Pyxidicoccus trucidator: one gene and its partner. The protein of the gene in region 1 interacts with the protein of each later gene in a pairwise test. Links are inferred from orthologs where the notes say so. Each region holds a gene or a part of one and is shown on either strand. Other genes may lie near its edges. The genes, in order: G4D85_RS30215 and G4D85_RS42775.

Region 1 (3,083 bases):
TCACCGGGCGGCACGTCCATCCGCCACACGCCCTCTCCCACGGAGGCGGTCCGCGCCAGCTCGCCCGTGCCGCCGGAAGGCCGGGCCACCAGCACCGCGCCGCGCACCGGGGCGCCGTCCGTCGTCGACACGGTGCCCTCCAGCCCGCTGGCGCCTCCCAGCGTCACGGTGAGGCCGCGCAGCGTCTCGCCCGCCGCCACGGAGAGCACGCCGGGCACGCGGCCCACGGCCTCTCCGAGCCGCGCCGACACCACCCAGGTACCGGCGCCGACCTCCAGCGCGAAGGCGCCGCTGTCGCTGGTGGTGACGCGCACCGGGACGAGTCCGCCCGCCGCCGTCACCTCCGCGCCCGCGGCGGGCTGGCCCTTCGCGTCCACCACGAAGCCCTCCAGCGTGCCCGCGCCCCACAGCCCCACCACCAGCTCACCGGCGTGAGGCACCTGGAGCAGGCGCAGCGTGCGGCGGCTGAAGCCCGGCGCCTCGGCCGTCAGCTCGTAGCGGCCCGGCGCGAGGCCGGAGAAGGTGAAGCGGCCCCGCGCGTCGCTCGTCACCGCCGGGGACTCTTCCGGCAGGCCCACGGGCTCCATGCCCGCCCGGGCCAGTCCCGGGTACGGCCGCAGCGTCACCTCCGCCAGCGGCACCGGCTCTCCACCCCGGCCCTCCGCAACGGTGCGGCCCTCCAGCGAGACACCGCTGGGCAGCGACAACTCCACCGCCGTCTCCGCCTCACCGAGGGGGCGCGTGGCCTGACGCCGGGCAGGGCCATGGCCCTCCGCGTGCGCGGACAGCAGGTAGTCCCCCGGGCCGGCTGGTAGCCGCAGCGTGCCGTCCGCGGCCGTGGTGCCCTCGCCCGCGCGGCGCCAGGGCGTGGCCCCGGTGCCGTCCCCTTCCACGCGCAGGTACGCCCGCACGCGCGCGCCCGCGACAGGGCCCGCGCCATCCACCACGCGCACGACGAAGGCCCCATCCTCCGGCGTGGCGGCCGTCTCCAGCGACGGCGTGGGCGGCGCGCTGGCACGGGGCGCGGGCTCGGCGGCGGCGGGCGTGAGGGCGACAGGGGCTTCCGGGCCCGGAGCCGTCAGCCTTCCCGGCGCGGGCATGCGGAACCACAGGAGCAGCACGGCCGCCACGGCGAGACAGGCCGCGATGAGGATGGGGAGTCGGGAACGCTGTCGCACGGGCTCGGCCTCCCCGCGGCGGAGGGGGAGGCCGCCGCGGACTCCCCCAGCGTAGGCCAGACATGAGCTGAATCGAAATTCAGGAGGGCGCGGGCGCGTAGACGCGCAGGGCCGCCGGGGCCACCTCGAAGCGCATGGGCGTGCGGCCGACGAGCTCTCCGTCCGCGTTCACCTCCTGCACCGGGTCTGCCTCCACGTAGAGGCGGGCCGCGCGCAGCGACGAGACGGCCGGGTGGTCCTCGTGCTCACCGGAGCGCAGCGACATCGCCACGCGCGCCAGCGTGGCCAGGTCCTGGAGCTGGCCCAGGCCGGTGCCCTCGCGGCCATTGCTCGCGGAGGGGGCGGCGATGGCGTACACGTGGAGGCGTCTGTCATCCAGTTGCGCATCGGGAGACACCACGTTGCCCGCGCCGTGGTAGCGGCCATTGCCCACGACGAGCTGCAGCGCGTCCAGCTCCAGCTCCTGGTCATCCGCCTGGATGCGCACGTGGAAGGGCTTCAGGTCCTTCATCTCCGCGGCGGCGGCCACCGGGTAGGCCAGCTTCCCCGCGCGCTGCTTGAGGCGCTTCGTCAGCCGCTTCGCGATGCCGGTGGCCAGGCCCAGGCTGGCCGCGTTGAGGAAGGGCCGCCCGTTGGCGAGCCCCACGTCCACCCGCGCGGTGTAGCCCTGGGCGATGATGTCGCACGCGGCCTCGATGTCCTGAGGTATTCCCAGCGAGCGGGCGAAGTCGTTGCCCGTGCCGAGCGGCAGCACGCCCAGCGTCACGTCCCGGCCCAGGAGCTGGCCCACCACACAGCTCAGCGTGCCGTCGCCACCGCCCACGAGGATGCGGCGCGCGCCCAGCTGCGTCATCCGCTCCAGCACGTGCTGGAGGCGCTCCGTGCGGGACAGGGCGTGGCACTCCACCACCGGGACACCCCGGGAGGTGAGTGCGGCGCGGGCCGTGTCGAAGGCCTCCCGCCCCGAGCGCGAGCCGGTGTTGACCACCAACACCGCCGGTCCGTCGTCCAGGGTCCGGTGACGGGGGGGCTCGATGAGAGCGGGTTCCAGGGTGACCTCTCTTTCCGTGTCGTCCTCCAAGGTGTGCACGCCGGGGCAGGCAGGCCAGCGGGCCCGGTGGGTGGAGGGCGAAGCGGAAGTGTACGAAAGGGAAACCCCCAGGCCGCCGGGAGGGCGACCTGGGGGGCGGGGACAGGGCACGAGGGGGAATCCACACGGGCCAACCCGTCCCCGCGTCCGGCCGCGTGGAGTCGGCCGGAGCGTCAGGAGGCGTGAGGCGACCTCCGGTGCGTCACTCCTCCGCGTCACGGCCCTCGATGATGCGGCGCTGGATTTCCTTCCGGAGCGGCAGGGCCTCCTCGGTGCTCAGCGTGCCGTCGCTGTTGGTGTCGTACGTGGCCATCAGCGTCTCGCGGCGCTCCTGGGCGGCGGCCACGCGGGCCTGGCGCAGCGCCACGCGCTCCCCGTCGTCCAGCACGCCGTTGGTGTTGGTGTCGTACGTGGCCAGCACCTCCTGGCGCTTCGCCCGCCACTTCGCGCGCACCGCCTCGCGGGCCGCCTGGCGCTCGGTCTCGTCCAGCTTGCCGTCGTCATTGGCGTCGAACTTCTCCAGCCGCTCCGAGCGCAGCCGCTCGCAGCGAGCCTCCATGGCATCCACCAGCGCGGTGCGCTCCTCGGCGGACAGCGTGCCGCTGCCGTCCTCGTCGAAGGCCCAGCGCACCCGCCAGAAGGCCCAGTGGCGCGCGCGCTCGCCCAGCTGCGCCAGGCGCGGGCGGATGGCCTCGCGGCGCTCGCCCAGGTCCGCCTTCAGCTCACGCAGCTCGGCGTTGCCCAGCGTGCCGTCCCCGTCATCGTCGTACTTCGCCAGCACCGCCTGCCGGCGGGCGCTGAAGTCGCACAGGCCG
Region 2 (3,234 bases), on another replicon or contig:
CGGACAGCCTGAAGGCGGTGCGGCCCACCTTCTTCTTCGGCGTGCCCCGCGTGTGGGAGAAGTTCAAGGTCAAGGCGGAGTCGGGGCTCAACTCGCAGCCGCCCATGAAGCGGCGACTGGTGGACTGGGCCCGCGGCGTGGCCATGGAGCGCCACACCCGCGTCATGCGCCACGAGCGCGTCTCCGTGTTCCTGGAGGCGAAGTTCCGCCTGGCGCAGCGGCTCGTCTTCGCCCCGCTGCGGGCGCGCATCGGCATGGACCGGGTGGAGTTCTTCGCCACCGCGGCGGCGCCCATCGGCCGGGACGTGCTGGACTTCTTCGCCTCCATCGACATGGTCATCCACGAGGTGTGGGGCATGACGGAGGTGACGGGCCCGGGCACGGTGAACACCGAGGACGCCACGCGGCTGGGCACGGTGGGGCGCGCCATGCTGGGCGTGGAGATCCGCATCGCCGAGGACGGGGAAATCCTCGTGCGCGGCGGCAACGTCTGCATGGGCTACTACAAGAACCCGGAGGCCACCGCGGAGCTGCTGGAGGACGGGTGGCTGCACACCGGTGACGTGGGCCAGCTGGACGCGGAGGGCTTCGTCCACATCACCGGCCGCAAGAAGGAGATCATCGTCACCTCCGGCGGGAAGAAGACGGCCCCAAGCAACATCGAGGAGCTGCTGAAGATGCTGCCGGGCGTGGGCAACGCGCTGGTGGTGGGCGAGCGGCGCAACTACCTGGTGGCCCTGCTGGTGCTGGAGGGGGAGAAGGCCCGCGCCCTGGCGAAGCAGAAGGGCTGGCCCGAGGACCTGATGCTGCTGGCCGAGGACTCGCGCCTGCAGCAGTTCCTCCAGGAGGCGGTGGAGCGCGACGTCAACCCGAAGCTGGCCCGCTTCGAGACCATCAAGCGCTTCGCCGTGGTGGGGAAGGAGTTCTCCATCGACGGCGGCGAGCTGACGCCCAAGCTGAGCGTGCGCCGCAAGGTGGTGGAGGAGAAGTACTCCGCCCTCATCGAGACGCTCTACGCCGAGACGAAGCACGGCGCCGACAAGGCCCACACGGGCTGAGGCGCGGGGGCCCTCTGGAAAAGCGAAGGGGCGGGGAACCTCGCGGTTCCTCGCCCCTTTTCACTTCAGGCCCGTGCTACCGCGCGGGCCTGGGTGGCGCCGACTACTTCGCGGCGCGCTTGTCCATGGCGATGTAGTCGCGGCGCTTGGAGCCGGTGTACACCTGACGGGGACGGGCAATCTTCTGCTCCGAGTCCATCACCATCTCCTCCCACTGCGCGCACCAGCCCACCGTGCGGGGGATGGCGAAGAGCACCGGGAACATCTCCACCTGGAAGCCCATCGCCTCGTAGATGAGGCCCGAGTAGAAGTCGACGTTGGGGTACAGCTTCCGCTTCACGAAGTACTCGTCCTGGAGGGCGATGCGCTCCAGCTCCAGGGCGATGTCGAGCAGCGGGTTCTTGCCCGTCACCTCGAAGACCTCGTCCGCCACGCGCTTGATGACCTTGGCGCGCGGGTCGTAGGACTTGTAGACGCGGTGGCCGAAGCCCATCAGCTTCTTCTCGCCCTCGCCGCTCTTCACCGACTTGATGAAGTCCGGGATCTTGGAGATGTGGCCGATCTCCCGGAGCATGCGGAGCACCGCCTCGTTGGCGCCGCCGTGGAGCGGGCCGTAGAGGGCGCCGATGCCCGCCGTGACGGCGGAGTACGGGTCCACTTCGGAGGAGCCCACGGTGCGCACGGACGTGGTGGAGCAGTTCTGCTCGTGGTCCGCGTGGAGGATGAAGAGCACGTCGAGCGCGCGCTCCAGCACCGGGTGCACCTTGTAGGTGGTGGTGCCGATGCGCTTGATCATCGCCAGGAAGTTGGCGACGTAGGACAGGTCGTTGTCCGGGTAGATGTACGGCAGGCCCATGCTGTGCCGGTAGGAGAACGCGGCGATGGTGGGCATCTTCGCGATGAGGCGCGTGATCTGGATGCGGCGGCTGCGCTCATCCTTGATGTTCTTCGCGTCCGGGTAGAAGCCGGAGAGCGCGGCGACGGTGGAGCCCAGCATGGACATGGGGTGCGCGTCGTAGCGGAACCCGTCCATGAAGGACTTCACGTTCTCGTGCACGTAGGTGTGGTGCGTGACGAGGTGGATGAACTGCTCCAGCTCCTTCGGCGTGGGCAGCTCCCCGTTCAGCAGGAGGTACGCGACCTCCAGGAAGCTGGACTTCTCCGCGAGCTGCTCGATGGGGTAGCCACGGTACTCGAGGATGCCCTTGTCACCGTCGATGAAGGTGATGGCGCTCTTGCAGTTGGCCGTGTTGAGGAACGCCGGGTCGTAGCCCATCAGCCCGAAGTCTTCGTCACTGGCTTTGATCTGGCGGAGAGCGTTGGTGCGAATACAGCCGTTCTCGATCGGGACCTCGTACGTCTTCCCGGTCCGATTGTCGGTGATCGTCAGCGTGTCCTTGGCCATGGGGCGGAGATTTCACAGGCCGCAGAGTGCTTTCAACAAAAAAGAACGATAAGTCCGATGGGCGGACACTGATGCCCCTATGGCTCTCGGGAAATAAGAGCGCCGGTGCGTGAAAGCTGGCGCCAGAAGCCGGGAAAACTCTTCTCCACGCACTCGGGGCCGGTGAGGAGGAGGGGCGTACCGGATAGCACGCACAGTGTGGCAGCCGTCATCGCCAGGCGGTGGTCACCCCGGCTGTCCATCTCGAAGCGCGCCGGGGGCGAGGACGGGGGGTGGATTTCCAGCGACTCACCCTGGAGCTTCGTGGTGCCGCCATAGGCCGCCACGAGGGTGCGGATGCCTTCCAGGCGGTCGCTCTCCTTCACCCGGAGGATTTCCACGTCCGTGAGGGTGGAGGGGGCCGGCAGCACACACGCCAGGGCCGCCAGCGTGGGCAGCAGGTCCGGGCACTCCTTGCCGGAGGCCCGCAGCCCACCGGACAGGCGTCCTTCGACCTTCAGCGTGTGCTGGCCCCCGGCGGGCACGGCCCGGAGGCCCACCTGCTCGATGAGCCGGACGATGGCGTCGTCCGGGTGCGCGCTGCCCGTGTCCGCCCGCTCCACGGTGCCGCCCGCCTTCCAGGAGATGAGCAGCAGGTAGCCCAGCGAGGACCAGTCGCCCGGCAGCGAGGGGACGCTCGGGGGCGCGGTGTAGCCGGCCACCGTGTAGCGGGAAGAGGACTCCTGGATGTCGAAGCCGAAGCGCTTCAGCCAGGTGACGGTGAGCTCCAGG

Evidence for each region.
Region 2: the proteins of G4D85_RS30215 (region 1) and G4D85_RS42775 interact in binary tests that used the Escherichia coli proteins (3 or more experiments, as listed by UniProt). The link is inferred for Pyxidicoccus trucidator from one-to-one orthologs.

Annotation. Positions count from the first base shown.
Region 1 is NZ_JAAIXZ010000012.1:132,605-135,687, reverse strand. Bases 216-2,986 are described here. They hold G4D85_RS30215 (lipid kinase), read right to left. Parts: upstream 2,173-2,986; coding sequence 1,258-2,172; downstream 216-1,257. Other genes in these bases: G4D85_RS30210 (calcium-binding protein), read right to left, coding at 2,471-2,986; G4D85_RS30220 (carboxypeptidase regulatory-like domain-containing protein), read right to left, coding at 216-1,178. Outside these bases: more of G4D85_RS30220, read right to left, coding at 1-215; more of G4D85_RS30210, read right to left, coding at 2,987-3,083. UniProt on the Escherichia coli protein: In vitro phosphorylates phosphatidylglycerol but not diacylglycerol; the in vivo substrate is unknown.
Region 2 is NZ_JAAIXZ010000024.1:135,366-138,599, reverse strand. What follows is about bases 313-3,234. They hold G4D85_RS42775 (citrate synthase), read right to left. Parts: upstream 2,464-3,234; coding sequence 1,162-2,463; downstream 313-1,161. Other genes in these bases: G4D85_RS42770 (3-phosphoshikimate 1-carboxyvinyltransferase), read right to left, coding at 2,541-3,234; G4D85_RS42780 (AMP-dependent synthetase/ligase), read left to right, coding at 313-1,058. Outside these bases: more of G4D85_RS42780, read left to right, coding at 1-312.